Regions from separate parts of the Aquabacterium sp. TM01 genome, predicted to be linked through region 3. Evidence: predicted binding sites of a transcription regulator. Region 3 holds the regulator's gene; each other region holds the start of a gene.

Evidence for each region. The regulator FliA, encoded in region 3, starts transcription of late flagellar genes. The targets are predictions, from matches to a motif close to CTAAAGTTTNNNNNNNNNNNGCCGNTA.
Region 1: a site for FliA is predicted at 5,175-5,201, ahead of flgM (flagellar biosynthesis anti-sigma factor FlgM). Genes of this name have one in related genera too.
Region 2: a site for FliA is predicted at 3,049-3,075, ahead of AC3WW4_RS05465 (flagellin N-terminal helical domain-containing protein). Genes of this name have one in related genera too.

The regions. Positions count from the first base shown of each region.
Region 1 covers NZ_AP046529.1:3,008,418-3,014,703, forward strand. The annotation lists gene AC3WW4_RS13890 (DUF2189 domain-containing protein) at 1-359, opposite strand, end outside; gene AC3WW4_RS13895 (lipoprotein-releasing ABC transporter permease subunit) at 352-1,605, opposite strand; gene AC3WW4_RS13900 (hypothetical protein) at 1,642-2,676, shown strand; gene recJ (single-stranded-DNA-specific exonuclease RecJ) at 2,679-4,400, shown strand; gene AC3WW4_RS13910 (hypothetical protein) at 4,434-4,811, opposite strand; gene flgM (flagellar biosynthesis anti-sigma factor FlgM) at 4,826-5,128, opposite strand; gene flgA (flagellar basal body P-ring formation chaperone FlgA) at 5,265-6,053, opposite strand; gene flgB (flagellar basal body rod protein FlgB) at 6,207-6,286, shown strand, end outside.
Region 2 covers NZ_AP046529.1:1,175,537-1,181,822, reverse strand. The annotation lists gene AC3WW4_RS05480 (deoxyguanosinetriphosphate triphosphohydrolase) at 1-427, shown strand, start outside; gene fliB (flagellin lysine-N-methylase) at 590-1,828, shown strand; gene AC3WW4_RS05470 (glycosyltransferase) at 1,898-2,944, shown strand; gene AC3WW4_RS05465 (flagellin N-terminal helical domain-containing protein) at 3,220-4,062, shown strand; gene AC3WW4_RS05460 (flagellin N-terminal helical domain-containing protein) at 4,272-5,111, shown strand; gene fliD (flagellar filament capping protein FliD) at 5,244-6,286, shown strand, end outside.
Region 3 covers NZ_AP046529.1:3,147,848-3,154,133, forward strand. The annotation lists gene argF (ornithine carbamoyltransferase) at 1-270, shown strand, start outside; gene AC3WW4_RS14570 (methyl-accepting chemotaxis protein) at 344-1,777, opposite strand; gene AC3WW4_RS14575 (RNA polymerase sigma factor FliA) at 1,907-2,632, opposite strand; gene AC3WW4_RS14580 (flagellar biosynthesis protein) at 2,638-3,480, opposite strand; gene flhF (flagellar biosynthesis GTPase FlhF) at 3,529-5,241, opposite strand; gene flhA (flagellar biosynthesis protein FlhA) at 5,238-6,286, opposite strand, start outside.

The sequences.
Region 1 (6,286 bases), 140 kb from region 3:
ATGAGCAGGATGCCAAAGCGCACCAGGCGCTGGTCGAGCGAGGACCAGACTTGCCAGACGGCCGACAGGTTGGCCGCCTCGCCACGCAGCAGGGCGCGGCTGACAGCGTACAGGCCGGTGGCCAGGATGGGTGCCACCATCAGGAAGCCCGACATGGCGCCGGCCAGCACCCAGAAGCGGTCCCACGCGAGCCACAACATCAGGGCGCCAAAGCCGGCCATCAGCACGCCGTGCGACAGGCCGACCAGGGGGGCGCGGGCAAAGTCGCGGGCGCCCTTGGCCAGCCAGATGAAGGTGCGCAGGGAGTGCACCTTGCGCACGCGCAAGGGACGGTGGTGGGCGGGCAAGATGTCACTCATACCGAAGGGCCTCTGCAGGTTGGACACGGCTGGCGCGCCAGCTCGGGTAGAGCGTGGCGGCCAGGGACAGCACCAGGGAGATCAGGGCAATGGGGGTGATGTCGCCCCACTGCGGATCGGACGGCATCTTGCTGATGAGGTAGATGCTGCCGGGCAGGAAGTGCACGCCCAGCGCCTGCTCGATGGCGGGCACGATGACGTCAATGTTGAAGGCGACCAGCAGGCCCAGGCCCAAGCCACCCAGCGTGCCCATGACGCCGGAAAGCGCCCCCTGCACCATGAAGATGCCCATGATGGAGCGCGGGCTGGCGCCCAGGGTGCGCAAGATGGCGATGTCGGCGCGCTTGTCGGTCACGGTCATCACCAGGGTGGAGACGAGGTTGAAGGCGGCCACGGCCACGATCAGGGTGAGGATGATGAACATCATGCGCTTTTCCACCTGCACCGCGTCAAACCAGTTACGGTTGGTGTGCGTCCAGTCACGCACGATGACATCGGCGCCCAGGGACTCGGCCAACTCGCCGGCCACGCGGCGAGCGTCTTGCGGGTCTTTGAGCTTGAGCTGCACCCCTGTGGGGCCACCGGTGCGGAACAGGCGAGCGGCATCGTCGGCGTGCATCAGCACCAGGCCGCTGTCGTATTCATAGTGGCCGGCGTTGAAGATGCCCACCACGGTGACCTGCTTGAGGCGGGGCACGACGCCCGCCGGGGTCACCTGGCCGCTGGGGGCCACCACGGTGAGCGGGTCGCCCACGGTCACACCCAGCGCGCGGGCCATTTCCTGGCCGATGACCACGCCCCATTGCCCGCTTTGCAGGCGCGCGAAGGTATCTTGCATGGTGGCGGCCAGCGGGGTCACCGCCGCTTCTTCAGACGGGACGATGCCGCGCACCATGGCGCCGCGCATGTCTTCACCCCGGGCGATCAGGGCTTGCGCCGGCACGAAGGGCGCGGCGCCGATGACGGCGGGGTTCTGCTTGGCCTGGGCGGCCAGAGCGCGCCAGTCGGGCAGGCCTTCGCCGCTGGCGTTGTAGAGCTCAACGTGGGCGACCACCGAGAGCATGCGGTCGCGCACTTCCTTCTGGAAGCCGTTCATGACCGACAGCACGATGATGAGCGCCGCCACCCCCAGGGTGATGCCCAGCACCGACACACCGGAGATGAAGGAGATGAAACCGTTGCGTCGCGCGGAGCGGCTGGCGCGGGTGTAACGCCAACCCACACGCCATTCATAAGGGAGATTCATGGTGTGGGAAGTGTACTCACTCGATAATCCCATCCTATGCACCCGCCCTCTTCTGTTGTGGCCGCACCCCGTCATTGGGTGCTGCCGTTCGCCGCCAGCCTGTCCGAACCCTGCCAGCACGCCCTGCCGCACCTGAATGCCGAGGGGCAGTTGCCACATTTGCGCCGCCTGCTGGGCGCCTTGCAGGTGAGCCAGCGCCTGGCGGGGGATGAATATGCCCTGTCGATGCCCCACGAGCGCGTGCTGGCGGCGGAAATGGGCTGGCCGGGCGCTGCGGCCAATGCGAACCCCGCTGACGCCGATGGTTTGCTGCCCTGGGCCGCCTGGTGGGCCGCCCAGGATGGCGTTCAACTGAACCCGGCGCAATGTTGGGGCCTGTTGAGCCCCGGCCACTGGCTGATGGGCCGCGACCACCTGACCTTGCTGGACCCGGCGACGCTGGGCCTGAGTGACGACGAATCTCGCGCCTTGCTGGAAATTGTGCGCCCGCTGTTTGAGGAAGACGGCTGGACGCTGCAATGGGGTGCCGCCCAGCGCTGGTATGCCGCCCACCCCTCGCTGCAAGGCCTGCCCACCGCCTCGCTGGACCGGGTGATTGGCCGCAACCCCGACCTGTGGCTGACCGACCACCCGCAGGCACGCATGGTGCGGCGTCTGCAAAGCGAGGTGCAGATGATGCTGTACACGCACCCGTTCAACGAGGCGCGCGAAGCCGCCGGGTTGGCCACCGTGAACTCCTTCTGGCTGAGTGGTTGCGGCCAGCCCCCGGCTTGCACCGCCCTGCCCGCCCAGGTGCAGCTTGTGAACGACTTGCGTGCGCCCCTGCTGGCCGACGACATGCCGCGGTGGCTGGAAGCCTGGCAGCATGTGGACGCCACCGTGCTGAAAGACGTCTGCACCGCGCTGGATGCCGGCGAAGCTGTGAAGCTGACCCTGTGCGGCGACCGCCATGCCGAGACGCTGACGCCCGCCGCCGCGCCGTCGCTGGGCGCCCGCCTGGGCCGTGCCCTGCGCCAACTCGCCGGCCGCCCTGACACCGCCCGCGTGACCGACCTGCTTGAGACCCTGTGACCATGAAAATCATCGCCCGCGACGTGCCCCCGCGCACCGCCTGGAGCCTGGAGCAAGCCGGCGTTCACCCCCTGCTGGCCCGCTTGTTTGCCGCCCGCGGCGTGCGCAGCGCCGAAGAGCTGGACGACAACGCCAGCAAGCTGCTGCCGCCGCAGACGCTGCGCGGCACCCAGGAAGCGGCCGTGCTGCTGGCCGACGCCATCGCGCAAGGCCAGCGCATCTGCATCGTGGCCGACTATGACTGCGACGGCGCCACCGCCTGCGCCACCGGCCTGCGTGGCCTGCGCATGCTGGGCGCCCGCCCCGACCAGCTCAGCTACGTGGTGCCCGACCGCGCCTTGCACGGCTATGGTCTGACCCCGCCCATCGTCGAGCTGGTGAAAGCCCAAAACGCCGATGTGCTGGTGACCGTGGACAACGGCATGGCCAGCCACGAGGCGGTGAACCGCGCCCGCGCGCTGGGCATGCGGGTCATCATCACCGACCACCACCTGCCGGTGGTGCTGGACAACGGACAGGTCAGCCTGCCCGACGCCGACGTGATCGTGAACCCCAACCAGCCCGGCTGCGACTTCGCCAGCAAGGCCCTGGTGGGCGTGGGCGTGATGTTCTATGTGCTGCTGGCCCTGCGCGCCGAACTGCGTCAGCGCGGCGCGTTCGACGCCGCCAGCCAGCCCCGCATCGACAGCCTGCTCGATTTGGTCGCTCTGGGCACCATTGCCGACGTGGGCCGCCTGGACGCCAACAACCGCCGCCTGGTGGGCCTGGGCCTCAAGCGCATCCGCGCCGGGCGCATGCAACCAGGCATTGCCGCGCTGTTCACCGCCGCCGGGCGCGATCCGGCCAAGGCCAGCAGCCAGGATTTTGGCTTTGCGCTGGGGCCGCGCATCAACGCGGCGGGCCGTCTGGCCGAAATGGGCTTGGGCATTGAGTGCCTGATCACCGACGACCCGGTGCGGGCGCAGGCCTTGGCGCAGCAGCTCGACGGCATCAACCGCGAGCGCCGCGAACTGGAAGCGGGCATGCGCGAGCAGGCCGAGATGATGCTGGAATCGGTGCTGCCGGAGGGTGATCCGCCTGCGGCGCTGGCGATTTTCGACCCGGACTTCCACGAGGGGGTGGTCGGCATCGTCGCCTCGCGCCTGAAGGACCGCCTGCACCGCCCCACGTTTGTGTTCGCACTGGGGCAGGATGGGCTGCTCAAGGGCTCAGGCCGCTCGATTGCCGGTTTTCACCTGCGCGATGCGCTGGATTTGATCGGCAAGCGTCACCCCGGTCTGCTGCGCAAGTTTGGCGGGCATGCCATGGCGGCAGGCTGCACGATTGCCGAAGAAGACTTCGACACCTTTGAGGCCGCACTGGTGCGGGTGGCCAACGACGACCTGGACCCCAGCTTGCTGCTGCGCCAACTGAGCACAGATGGCCCGCTGGATGCGCAATGGTTCACGGCGGAAACCGTTCTGCAACTGGATAGCGCCGTGTGGGGCCCGGGGTTTGAAGTGCCGGTATTCAGTGACGAGGCGGAGGTGCTGAACCAGCGCCTGGTGGGCGAGCGCCACATGAAGTTGAGCCTGCGCGTGCAGGGTCAGGTGCGCGATGGCATCTGGTTTGGGCGGACGGAACCCCTGCCGGACCGGACACGGCTGGCGTTTCGCATCGACCTGAACGAGTTCCAGGGACGCCAGCGCGTGCAGTTGATTGTGGAAGGCGCCAGCGAGGGCTGAGCCTGCCGGCGACGCGCCTCTGAGTTGAGGCGCTCAGCGGTAGGCTTTGCCCAGGGCGCGGACAGCCGGGCTTTGGCCCAGGGCACCGTAGGTGTCGTTCCCGTCTTGCGGAAACAGCGCGCCGAGCGTGCGGCCGGTGGACGTGAGCACCTTGTGCACCGCCTGCTGCAGCGCCTGCGTGCGGGACTGTGCGGTTTGCAAACGCTGACGCAGATCGGGCGTCAGCGTGTCCGGCGCGGTGTGACGAAAGACGGCAGCGCCATCGGTCAGCGCCTGTTGCAGCTGTTGCGCCTGGGTTTCGATGCGGCCCGCGTCGCCCGAGGCGAGCGCGGCGTCCAGTTCATCCAGGCAGGTTTCGATGCGCGATACCCCAGCGTCGAGTCGGGCGTGGGGCTGCGGCGCATCCGTCATGCGAAATCAGGTGCTCAGCCTTGGCGGCCTTGCAGCAATTCTTTGGCGTTGCCGATCAGCTTGTCGGCGATGGCGCCAGCGTTGACCTGGTAGCTGCCGTTGTCAATGGCCTGCTTGATGCGGGCGACTTTGGCAGCGTCGAACGCCGCCGAGTCTTCTGACAGCACGTTGGCGGCCGCAGACAGGGTCACGGTCGCACTCTTGCTCACGCCGCCATCCAGCGACGCAGTCTTAGCCGGCGTTTTGGTCGAACCGACGCCTTCGGGGCGTGAACTCAGGCCCGTCAGGACCTTGTCCAAGTGGTTGCCGATTTTCATGATTTGCTCCTTACACCCGGCCGATCCCAGGTGCTCACATCTGCGATATCGACGTGACGAGAACAAACTTTAGCGTGAAATGCATCCGACCCCTGCACAGGGGGTAACTGTTGGTAACCCGGGCACCTCACAAATTTCATAATGTGAGTTCCGCGAGCCCATCCCCGGTGGGCTGGGCGCACACCACCCTGCCTTGTTGGGTACGCACCCGGGCGCAACGTCCTTCGTCGCCATGGGCCAGGGCCGTGCCTTCGGAGGCTGCCATGAAGCCGGGGCCCTTCACATGCAATCGTACCGGATCGCCGGCAGAAAACCAGCGGCGCGCCCTCAGGTCGGCTTGTCGCACACTCTGGCCGGCCTGCAGGCGCCGTTGTGACGTGCGGCCCAGCGCCTCGGGCAGGGCCGCAATGGCCGGTGAGGTGCTTTCGGCCAGGTCGACTTCGGCGAGTTTCACGTCCTGAGGGCCAAGTTCCTGTCCGGGTTCGATGGCAGCCACCGCCACCAAAGCCGGTCCCCAGACCTTGACGGTCACCGGCCAGAACACGTTCCAGCGCACCGGGCCTTGTTCGCAGCGCAGGCCCACCCGGGTCTTGCCCCACAGCTTCATGCCCTGGGGAACGTAGGCGTTCACCTTCTGGCAGGGGGCGAGTTTCAAGCGCGGATCCAGCTCGCCCAGCACCACCTCGATTCGGGGAGGCTGGGCGTTGTGGCCGGACGAGGCGGCCTGGGCTTGCTGCGTCTGGCTTTGCAACAACTCGGAGACCAGGCCTGACAGGCTGACCGTCTGAGCGCCGGCCGTCTGGGCCAGGGCCGGACTCAACCCGAGAAACCAGCCAATCAGCCCGCCCGCCACCACGCGTTGCAGCGCACCGCGCCACCAGCGCGAGGCGATGGCGAGCGGGAGGGCGTGGGGGAAGACTGACATGGTGATCACGACTGTACGTGCCACCCCACCCCACCAGGCGGGGAAATGCGCCGGGAAAGCCCGTTTATTCCGGCTCATGTTTTCGACTCAGGCGATCAACATACCTGCCAGAGCCACCATTCGTGCGAGCTGCCCACCCCGGAGGGCCTGACCATGCTGAACCGACTGACCGATTCGTTGAATTTCCAGACCGAAGCCTTGAAGCTGCGGTCGGAGCGCCAGCGCCTGATCGC
Region 2 (6,286 bases), 2.0 Mb from region 3:
TCCGCAGCTGCAAGGGCGCCGGCTGCTGTTTGACACCATTCGGCGCATGCTGTCGCAGCAGGTATATGACGTGATCGGGGCGACGCAGGCTTTGTTGGCAGAGCACATGCCCGGATCGGCGGATGAGGCCAGGCAGTGTCCGCCGTTGGTGCGCTTCAGCGCCGCCATGCGGGAAGACAGCACGGCCTTGAAGCGCTTTTTGTTCAAGGAGCTGTACCGGCATCCGCAGGTCAATGAGACCACGGCCAAGGCCAAGCAGGTGCTGTCAGAGTTGTTTGCGGCGTATGTGACGCAGCCGTCAGCGATGCCGACTGACTTTGCGCAGCGCGAGGATCTGCACCGGGCGGTGGCGGATTACATCGCAGGGATGACGGACCGGTTTGCGGTGCGGGAGCATGAGAGGTTGACGGGGAAGAAGGTGTTTTAAGCCCGCCAATTCACTGCTATTTCCAATGCAAACACATCTGTCTTCGCTCACAATCAAATGAGCACTCGGCACTAGAGTGGCGAGCCTCAATTCCCATGAGTTAAACAACTTGGGTACAGGCGCGGCTCAAGCTGCAGATTTCGTCATGCATAAAGGTCTTACATGAGCGCCCTACATAAAACCCGCACCCACGCAGCTCTGTTGCCAAAGTATGTGACCCGCTTCAGCTGCCTTGGCCCTGATTGCGAAGACACTTGTTGCACGGGATGGCGTGTCACGGTCGACAAAAAGACCTTCAACGCCTACAAGCAGATCAATGACCAGAGTCTGGGCCAGCGCTTCACGCAAGACGTCAAGCGCCAAAGAAGCCAGGCCAGTGACAACAACTACGCACGCATTGAACTCAAACCCGAGTCAAAAGAGTGCCCCTTCATGGAAGCGCGTCTTTGCGCAGTCCAACGCGACCTGGGTGAAAGCTATTTGTCTAACACCTGCTTCACTTATCCCCGCTTTTCTCGCAACTTTGGAGGCCAGCATGAACAAGCACTGACGCTTTCGTGCCCCGAAGCCGCGCGACAAGCCCTGCTGGCAGCAGACGCGTTCGACTTTGTGGAGGGAACGATCACCGTACGCCCCGACACCGTCAGCATGATCACGTCCAAGCAAGGCATGCCAATGGACTTGATGAACGAGGTTCGCATCTTCTGCCTGCAACTCATGCGCACGAAAGGCCTTGAGCTGTGGCAAAGAATGGCCGTGCTGGGCGTGTTTTGCGAGAGTCTGACCAACACGCTGGCACAGGGTGGGCACGCAGCGGTACCCGCCTTGCTGGAGGGCTTTGTAGCGATGGTGGAAAGTGGTGAGGTCGTTGCCGCATTGTCAGGCATGCAGACCAACCACCCCGTGCAGGCGCAAGTTTTTGCCATCTTCTGGCAAGAAAAAGCAACCCGAACGGCCTCAGCCGTCCAGAACGAAGTGGTTGATGCGATTGCCAAAGGCTTGGGCGCCGATCCCGAGACCGGACGCCTGAGCAGCGAACAACTCATCGCGCGCTACAGCCATGGCGTAACGCTACTGCCAGAAGCGCTTCGTGCCACCCCCTACCTGCTTGAGAACTATCTCCTCAATGAGATGTTCCGTGAACTGTTTCCACTTGAGGGCTCGACACCCTATCAACAATACCTGAAAATCGTTTCACGATTCGGATTGTTGCGCCTGATGTTGGCTGCCCAGTGCAATACCGACGGCCATCTACCTGACGTTGCCGCACTGGTCCATACCGTGCAGGTTTTTTGCCGCATGATCCAGCACGACACAAACTTTGCAGTCCAAGTCAACTCTGCCCTTCAAAACAGTGGCTGGGCCAAGTTAGAGAAGGTGTATGGATTTCTAAAGTCTTGATACTTGATTCAGGGCTACCGATTACGCTGCAATTTGTGACTGCATCCCATGTACACCACTGCCCTCGTCATGATCGCCCGCAACGAGGCGCGCTGCATTACAAACAGCCTTCGCAGCATGCGCCCCTGGGTCAACCACATGATCGTACTGGACACTGGCTCCACCGATGAGACGGCGGCCCTAGCGCGCGCCGAAGGCGCCCAGGTGCATCACTTTGAGTGGGTGCACGACTTTGCCGCCGCCCGCAACGCTGCGCTGGCGCACAGTACAGCTGACTGGAACATCATCATCGATGCCGATGAATGCCTGACCGAAGGAGGCGAGATCCTGCTCGCGCTGAAGCGACAAGCGCCTGACTTTGTGGGCCGCCTTGAGGTGTACAGCACGTTCGAACCGGAAGGCGCCGCGTCACATCAAGCCTCTTCGACTTGGATCCCACGCGCGCTGCCTGCCGGCATCGCCTATGAAGGTAGCATCCATGAGCAACCGATCTCCGCTTTGCCTCGTCGCAACCTGACCGTCCGACTCAATCATGACGGCTACATGCCAGCGCAAATGGAAGCCAAGAGGGAGCGCAACTGGAAACTGCTGGAAGTGGCCATACAGGCGGCACCGGATGACGCCTACCTGCATTACCAGATTGGCAAGGAACACGAGGTTCATGGTCGACTCGAGCTCGCGAGCGAGGCCTATGACACATCCCAATCACTGCTGGGAACCGAAGCAGGCAAGACGCCGACCTGGCGGCATGACCTGGTACTCCGCAGCCTGTACACCCTGAAGGCATGCAACCGACTGGCGCAAGCCATCCACTTGGCCGAAGCCGAAATGCCCCACTGGTCGCACTCCGCCGACTTCTACTTCACCTTGGGCGATGTCCTACTGAGCCAGGCTCTGGCCCACCCAGAAGAAGCCGACGCCTTGTTGCCCATGATCGAGTCCTGCTGGCAACAGAGCCTGGCACTGGGAGACACCCCTGATCTGGAAGGCGCAGTGCATGGCCGTGGTAGCCATCTGGCCGCTCACAATCTCGTGGTGTTCTACGACAGCTTGGGGCAGCCTGACAAGGCGGACCCATACCGAGCACGAGCAATTCCCATCAAAACGACTCCTTGAAAAGGAGTCCCAGTTGGGGCTCAAGAAGCGGCCAAGTACGCCGAAAACCCATCTCACCCATAGACAGCACGAAACATTCGATTGCTATCAAACGCAAAAAACCCCTAAAGAAGACTGTCGCCGGGTCGAAAACAAAAATAACGGTGCTCAACAAGGTACCGCAGCCTGACCAGACAACCCAAGTGGTCTGGTAACGGAAAAGCGATGCGGCGGCTGATGCACCGCGCAAAGCAGTTGGCACTAATGCCGCGACTTCATCACCTTAGGAGTTCATCATGCCTTCGATCATCAATACCAACCTCGCTTCCCTGAACGCCCAGCGCAACAGCAACACCTCACAACTGGCCCTGTCTACCGCCATGCAGCGCCTGTCGTCTGGTCTGCGCGTTAATAGCGCCAAGGACGATGCAGCTGGCCTGGCTATCGCCGAGCGCATGAACTCGCAAGTCAAGGGTATGAACGTTGCCATCCGCAACGCCAACGACGGCATCTCCCTGTCGCAAACCGCTGAAGGCGCGTTGGGCAAGATGACCGACTCGCTGCAGCGCATGCGTGAACTCGCTGTGCAGTCGGCTAACGGCACCAACAGTACCAGCGACCGCACGGCTCTGAGCAACGAATTCAAGGAGTTGCAAGATGAAATCGTCCGCGTGATTGACAACTCGAAGTTCAATGACCAGAAACTGTTCGATTCAGCTGCGGAAACTGGCTTCAAATTCCAAGTTGGAGCAGGCACATCGACTGACAACCAGATCACGGTCAAGAGCAAGGAACTGAAGGCAGGCACAGATCTCTTTGACGCGACGGTAAAAGCCACCATCGAAATTACCGACGCAACCAAGTCCGGCACGGCCATCACTGCCATCGACAAGGCGATCGAGCAAGCCTCGACCCTTCGATCCACCTTCGGTGCCGCCCAAAGCCGCCTGGATGCCGTGGTTTCCAACCTGCAGGTCAACGTCGAAAACACCTCGGCTGCCAAGAGCCGCATCATGGACGCGGACTTCGCTACCGAAACAGCCAACCTGTCTCGCGCTCAGATTTTGCAACAGGCCGGCAACGCGATGATCTCGCAAGCCAATCAGCTGCCTCAGCAGGTGCTGTCGCTGCTGCGCTGATCACGCCGCGTCAGAATACAAACAAAGGGCCCCCGTGGGGCCCTTTGTTTTTCATGCGCAACGAAGAATAGGAGGCGTTCACCCAGCTTATTGATGCTTACGCGATCGCGCAAATGCAGAGAATGCAATCAGCAGGCCACTCTCGATGCCTGTGAAGGCCGCCCCGCCCAGCGGGTCGAAATTCGTCAGCCTCTGCCGGAGTAAGCAACATGCCTCAAACGATCAACACCAATCTGAGCTCACTGAACGCTCAACGCAACCTGAACGCATCGCAAAACTCCCTTTCGGTGTCGATGCAGCGGCTCTCGTCGGGCTTGCGGGTCAACAGCGCCAAGGACGACGCAGCAGGCTTGGCCATCGCCGAGCGAATGAACTCCCAGGTCAAGGGCATGAATGTTGCCATCCGCAATGCCAATGACGGCATCTCGCTGGCGCAAACTGCTGAAGGCGCGTTGGGCAAGATGACCGACTCGCTGCAACGCATGCGTGAGTTGGCCATCCAGTCTGCCAACGGCACCAACAGCACCACCGACCGCGCTGCTCTGGCCAACGAGTTCACGGCGCTGCAAGAAGAAATCACCCGTGTTATCACGAACTCCAAGTTCAATGATCGTCCCTTGTTCGACGCAACAGCGGCGGCAGGCATCGTCTTCCAGGTAGGCGCTGGTACCACCGCCGACAACCAGATCACCGTCAAGAGCGCCAATCTGGCATCGGGCGCCATCTTTGACAGCGCCCAGGCCACGACCCTCATCGACACTGCCGCCAATTCTTTGCTGGCCATCGGCTTCATCGACAAAGCCATTGAACAGGCGTCCACCGTGCGCTCCACCTTTGGTGCCGCACAAAGCCGACTTGATGCTGTGATCTCAAATCTGCAGGTGGCAGCAGAAAATCAGAGTGCAGCAAAGAGCCGCATCATGGATGCAGACTACGCCGCAGAAACCGCCAACATGTCGCGCGCGCAGATTCTGCAGCAGGCGGGCAATGCCATGATTGCCCAAGCCAACCAGTTGCCACAGCAGGTTCTCAAGCTGCTGCAAGGCTGATCGCCTTGACGGGGGTGCAGGCTCTCAAGTTGTCTCCAAGCATGCCGATAAAGACAGTGCTGGACTCAGCGCCACAAAGCTTTAGGATGGCTGATCAGAGGATTACCTGCTCCACCGTGAAGGATTGACATTATGGCTACCACTTCGTCGACATCATTCAGTGCGGCCACCATCAGCTCCCTGGGCGTAGGTAGCGGCTTGGATGCTGAGAGCATCGTCACCAAGTTGGTTGCGCTGGAGCGTCAGCCCATCACGCAACTCAAGGCCGAAGCCACCAAACTTCAGACCAAAATTTCAGCTTACGGTAAAGTTCAGTCTGCGGTTTCCACACTCAAGGATGCGGCGCAAAAGCTGACAAGCCCCGACATCTGGCAGAGCACATCTGCAAAATCAGCAGACAGCACAGCCGTCAGTATTGCCACGACCACGGGAGCTGCTACCGGCAATTACAACGTCACCGTATCAACCCTGGCGGCCAGTCAGTCAGTGGTTAGCAACAAGGTGTTTGGCGCCGCTACCGATCTGGTTGGCGCAGGCACCTTGACCATCGACATGGGCACATGGGCGGGCGGCAATTTCACGCAGAAGAGTGGCAACACGCCTCTGTCCGTGACGGTCCAGGCCACAGACTCCCTGGAGAGCGTGCGCGACAAGATCAATGCCCTGGGCTCTGGCATCTCGGCGTCGATCGTTAACGATGCCAATGGTGCTCGCCTGGTGATGACGTCCAAGGAAACGGGCATAACCAATGGCTTTCGCATTCAGGTCACCAATGATCAGGATGCCAACAACACCGACGGACTGGGTTTGTCCGCCCTGGCCTATGACCCTAAAAACGGCGCCAACGGCACCACCCTGAACCAAGCACCATCAGACGCACAGGCCACCATCAACGGCATCGCGATCCGCTCCAGCTCCAACACCTTTTCAAATGTCCTCAGCGGCATCTCGCTCACGGTCGGCAAGGTCACCACGGGGCCCGTCAGTGTGTCGGTCGGACAGGACACGACCAGCATTGCCACCGCCATCACTGACTTTGCCAACGCCTTCACGTCGCTGACCAATTTGCTCAAGACGAACACCAAATACGACGAAGGCACGAAAACCGGCGGCACACTCCAGGGCGACAGCATGGCCGTGGGCACACTCAATCAGTTCCGCGCCCTGCTCGGCAG
Region 3 (6,286 bases):
GTGACCACCGATGTGTGGACGTCCATGGGCTACGAGGCCGAGAACGAAGCGCGCATGAAGGCGTTTGCGGACTGGTGCGTGGACACCGAGATGATGGCCGTGGCCAAGCCCAATGCGCTGTTCATGCACTGCCTGCCCGCCCACCGCGGCGAGGAAGTCGAGGCCGAGGTCATTGATGGCCCGCAGTCGGTCGTGTGGGACGAGGCCGAGAACCGCATGCACGTGCAGAAGGCACTGATGGAGTACCTGCTGCTGGGGCGCATTGGCTGATTGGCTCGGCTGGCTTCCTCACGAAAAAGGGACTCATGCGTGAGTCCCTTTTGCATGGTGTCGTGGGTTTCGGTCAACGAAGCGCGGACACCGTGGCCTGGGTGTTGAACACCGACACGGCGGCGATGAGCTCGTCGGATTGCTGACGCAGGCGCTCGGCGGCGGCCGCCGTCTGCTCCACCATCGCGGCGTTTTGCTGCGTGGTCTGATCGAGCCGGCTGATGGCCAGGTTGATCTGGCCGATGCCCTCGTTCTGCTCGGAGCTGGAGACGGTGATCTCGCTGACCAGGGTGCTGACGCGACGCACCTGCTCGACGACCTCGCCGATGATCTCGCCAGTGTTGCCGACCAGGCTGCTGCCGGAGTCCACCTGTTCGACGCTGCGGGTGATGAGTTGCTTGATCTCCTTGGCTGCTTCGGCACTGCGCTGGGCCAGGTTGCGCACCTCGCTGGCCACCACGGCAAAGCCCCTGCCCTGCTCGCCGGCCCGCGCGGCCTCCACGGCCGCGTTCAGCGCCAGGATGTTGGTCTGGAAGGCAATGCCGTCGATCACCCCGATGATGTCGGTGATCTTGCGGCTGGACTGCTGGATGCCGGACATGGTGTCCACCACCCGGTGCACGGCCTCGCCGCCGCGGGCGGCCACGTCGGAGGCCTGCCCCGCGAGGTGGTTGGCCTGGTGGGCGTTGTCCACGCTGGCACGGATGGTGGAGGCGATCTCTTCGACGGAGGCGGCAGTTTGCGCGATGCTGGCGGCAGCGTCCTCGGTGCGACTGCTCAAGGACTGGTTGCCGTGGGCGATGTCGCCGCTGGCCTGCCGGATGGCATCGGCCGAACGGTTCACCTGAAGGATCGCGGTTTCGATGTGCTGCAAGGCGTCCACCAGTTTGCGGCTGACTCGCCCTTGGGCTGACAGGTGCGACACCTGCAAGTTGACCGTGCCGTCATCGCCCTGAATCTGCTCGACGATGCGCATGAGTTCTTCGGCGGTGGCGAAATCAGCCCGGGCTCGCAAAGCCAGCAGAACCAGCACGACCGATTCCACAACGACGTAGACGGCGTGCTCGACCACCCGCATGAAGCTGGGTTCGGTGAAGCACATAGGGCCCCAGCCCCAGGTCTGGAACTGGTTGAACGTCAGGTGGTGGATGGCGATGGCCACGGCCCCCGCGATGACCGCCACGCTGCTGCGGTAGACCACCAGGCAGGCCAGGAAGGCGAAGACGGCGAAGTGGGCCTCGCTGTGGCCGCGGGCGACGTGGATCATCAGCCCGACCATGGTCATGCCCAGCACCGGCAAGGCGATCCGGCTGAGTGTCCCAGCCTTGGACCAGGCGGCCACGCCCAGCGACAAACCCATGAACACCAGGCCGAGCACCAGGCCCAGCATCAGGTTGTTGTAGATCCAGCCGTAGGCCAGGGTGCCGATGAACACGGCGGCGATGCCCCACAGCACCACGATGTCGTGGCGGTGGAAAAGATAGCCTGGAGAGGAGTTTGCGCGCATGAAGGGTCCTTTTTCCGGGCGAATCTTAGAGGGTCAACCCTGAACTCGCGCGGCAATAAGCACGCTCATGGACGAAATCAGAAACATGCCCGCCATGACCTTGATTTGAATCAGGTCACAAGGTGGAATTCACCACTCGCGCAACTTGACGCGCAGGCGGGCGATCGACTGGCTGTGGAGCTGGCAGACGCGCGACTCGGTCACGCCCAGCACGGCCGCGATTTCCTTGAGGTTCATGTCCTCTTCGTAATAGAGGCTCATGACGAGCTGTTCGCGCTCGGGCAGTTTCTTGATCGCCTCGACCAGGGCGTGGCGCATGCGATCGTCCTGCAGCAGGTGCTGGGGGTCGCTGCCGCTGTCGGCGACGTGGCGGTCGAGGAAGTCGTGGTCGCCGTCGTCACCGCTCATGTCTTCGAGGTAGATGAGCTGGGTGCCACGCACCTTGCCGAGCATCTCCTGGTAGTCGTCCAGGCTCAGGCCCATCTCGGCGGCGATCTCGCTTTCGTGCGGGGCGCGCCCCAGGCGCTGCTCCAGACGGTGAACCGCCTTTTCGATGTCACGCTGTTGCTTGCGGGTGCCCCGGCTGAGCCAGTCGGCGCCACGCAACTCGTCGAGCATGGCGCCGCGGATGCGCTGGGTGGCAAAGGTTTCGATCTGCACGCCTTGCGCCGGGTCGAAGCGGCTGAGCGCGTCGGCTAGGCCGATCATGCCGACCTGGATCAGGTCATCGACCTCGACGTTGGCGGGCAGTTTGGCCATCATCTGGTGCGCGAGACGCCGCACCAGCGGGCTGTACTGCCGCAGCATCGCGTTGACGTCGAGACGTCCCTTGGCTGAGTACGTGCTGGGTTCCATGTACATCAATTATGGGCCGAGGCAACGCGGGCCGGCAAGGCCGAGCCCGGGGAAGTGAGGTGTTCGAACGCCGAATCGCCCAGGCTCAGGGGCAGCGCGCCATGCAACAGGGCGGCGGCCATCTCCATGAAGTGGGGGTCGGGGTCGGCGGTGGGGGCTTGCCGCGGGTCGAGCTGGTGGGCGCTGCGCTGGACCACACCCAGGAAGTCGTCGGCGCAGCGCGCCAGGCGTTGGGCCACAGGTTCGGCCTGGGCGCTCTCGACGGGAGCACACACGAGCAGGTCGTAGCTCATCCAGCCGCCGCGCTGGCTGAGGATCTTGACCGCGGCGTAGGCATCGGTGAGGCCCTCGGCCATGTCGTTGGTGAACACCAGCGGACGCAGCGAGAAGCCACGCGAGGGCTGGCCGAACAGGCGCACGATTTCGCTGGCCGAGGCGTGCACGAGCACCACGTCGCTGCGGGGCGAGGCATCGGCCAGGGCAGGCAAGAGGCTGGCGCAGGAGCCGCGGGCGTCGGCATGGCGCAGAGGCAGGCCCCGAGCGGCCATGTAGCTGACCTGGGTGGAGAGCGTCTCGATGCCTTCGGCCAGATCGAACTCGACCAGTTCGCTGGGGGCGCGGGCCTGGTCACTGGCGTCCACCACCAGGGTGTTGAGCCCGAAGCTGGCGTAGGCGGCGCACAGGCGCTCGAGCACCAGGCCACCGCAACCCGAGCGGCCATTGGCCACGACGGGGATGAAGCGCAGGACGCGCGAGACAAACATCTGCCGCAGCCCTTGCGCCTGGTCGACAGGAGGCTGGGCGCGGGTGCTGGCAGAGCGAGCCTGGGGGCGGGCGTGGCGTGTCATCGGCGCAGTCTGGAAATGGCGTACGAGCGTTCAGTGAACGGCGGCACCTCACATGGCGCGGGCGGACGTCTGGGATTCGGTGGGGCTGGGGGTCGAGAAGACCAGGCTGACCTCGGTGGGGTCGAGGCGGTAGGCCGGGTTCAGGCTGGCGCGCAAGGCGCGATGCACCAGGGCCTGCGAGGACAGGCGGTGCCAGTCTTCGGGCACGCGCTGGCCGTTGGCCACGCCGACCACCTTGAGCTTGTGGCGGATCAGGGCGTCCAGGGCCGGGCCGAGTTTGACGGCCTCGTCGAGCTTGGACAGGATGACGCCGGCGCAGGCATCGGCCTGGTAGGCGTGCATCACGTCTTCGATGGCGTCGCCCTGGGCAGCGGTGTTGATGACCAGCAGTTTCTTGATGCTGGGGTGGGCCAGCAGGTCGAGCAGTTCCTTGGTGCGGCCATCGCGTTGGGCCATGCCGGCGGTGTCGATGAGGATCATCTTCTTGCCGGACAGCAGCTCCAGCAGGTCTTCCAGCGCGGCGCGGTCGTGGGCCATGTGCACAGGCACGCCCAGGATGCGGCCGTAGGCGCGCAGCTGTTCGTGGGCACCGACACGGTAGGCGTCCAGGGTGATGAGGCCCAGGTTGGAGGCACCGTGCTTGGCGGCGAAGGTGGCGGCCAGCTTGGCGGTCGAGGTGGTCTTGCCCACGCCGGTCGAGCCAATCAGGGCGAACACGCCGCCCTGGTCTTCGATGGCGCGCTCACGGTCAGCGGTGTTCAGGTTGCGTTGCAGCACCTGGGTGGCCCACTGCACTTCGTCATGCGTGCCGTCGATGACTTCGGCGGGCATGGCGTCCAACATCTTGCGGATCAGCACGGCAGAGAAACCGCCGTCGAGCAGCTTCTGGGCCAGCGCAGCCTGCGCGGGGGTGCGGCCGAGCTTTTCGACGAAGGCCATGGTGTCGAAGCGCTCCTTCATCATGGCGCGCATGGCACGCAGCTCGCCCATCATGAAGGCGTTGGCGTCCTGGGCGGCCTTGAGGGCTTCGACCGTGGCGGTGTCGACGGCAGCAGCGCGCGGCGCTTCACGGCGGGCCTCGGGTGCGGCGGCCGGGACCATCTGCGCCATCGTCAGGTCAGCATGGGCGGCACGGGCCGGACGGGCCGGCGCAGAAGCACGGCTGATGGCAGCCGCAGCGGCGGCCTTTTCAGCCTGGTAGGCCTGCCAGTCGTCGGCAACGTCGTCGTCCATGACGGGCAGCGTGGTCGGACGGTGCACCAGGTCGGCACCCAAGTCCACGGCAGCGGTGTGTTCGGGCACGGGGGCGGCCTTGGGGGCGGCGAAGCGCTGGCTCAGCTGCTCTTCAGCGCTGGCGCTCAGGGCGGGTTCGGCACGCGACTGCATGGCAGCCTGGCGGCGCTTGAGCATGCGTTCGCGCACATAGTCCTGGAAGGACAAGGTGCTCATGGCCAGTTGCTTGACGTCGTCCTGCACCGAGCTGGCCAGATTCGCCATGGCCGAGCGGGCCGGTGCTGCCGCCGGGGCGTCAGCCGCCTTGCGGGAACCGGTGGGCAGGCTGACGTTCGCGGCGCGGGGGGCCGGGGTGTTGCTGACGTAGCTGTCGATGGCAGGGATGCTCTCGCCAGCCATGGCCAGGATCTCGATGCCGCCTTCGGCCGCGGGCTTGGTGGACAGGACCACGGCGTCGTCGCCAAAGGCCGCCTTGACCTTTTGCATGGCCTCGCGGCTGTTGCGTCCAATGAAGCGCTTGACGTTCATGCGTGGCCTCCGATCAGGGTACCGATGCGAATCGAGTGAGTCTCAGGGATCTCGCTGTGGCCCAGGACCTTCAGACGCGGGGCCGCACGCTTGAGCAGACGCGCCACCGAGGGGCGGATGGCGTCTGGCACGAGCAGGCAGGCCGGTTGACCCATGTTTTCCTGGCGCTGGGTGGCGTCGGCCGCCTGGCGCGTGAGGTGGTCGGCCACGCCAGGGTCCAGCATGGGACCGTTGGGCGAGGTCAGGGCCTGGGTCAGCAGGCGTTCGAGGTCGGGCTCGATGGCGATGACATCCAGCTCCTTCACCGGGCCATAGATCTGCTGCACGATGGCAGGAGCCAGGCCAATGCGAATGCGGCGGGCCAACTCGGCCGGATCCTGCGCCACCTGACCACCGGCCGAGGCGCTTTCCGCCAGGGTTTCGATGATGGAGCGCATGTCACGGATGTGCACACCCTCTTCCAGCAGGAGCTGGAGGACCTTTTGCAGGATGGGGATGCCGACCATTTTGGGAACCACGTCTTCGATGAGTTTGGGAGCCAGTTTTGTCACATGCTCCACCAGCTGTTGGGTTTCAACCCGGCCCAGCAGCTTGGCGGCGTGCAGTTGCATCAAGTGTGAGAGATGTGTGGCCACGACAGTCGATGGATCAACGACCGTGTAACCCGCCATTTGTGCGGCATCCCTTTGCCGCTCTTCCACCCACACCGCTGGCAGTCCGAAGGCGGGGTCGGTGGCCGCCGCCCCCTGAATGGGGTTCGTCACATGCCCCGGATTGATCGCCATCAGCATGTTGGGGAAGACCTCGCCCTCGCCCACCACCGCACCGCGCAAGGTAATGCGATAGTTGCTGGGGCGCAGTTCCAGGTTGTCCTTGATGTGCACCGAAGGCGGCAAAAAGCCGACTTCTTGCGCGAACTTGCGGCGAACGCCCTTGATCCGGTTGAGCAGGTCGCCGCCACGGTCCTTGTCGACCAGCTGGATCAGGCGGTAGCCGACTTCCAGGCCCAGGGTGTCGACGGGCTGCAGGTCTTCCCAGGTGGCTT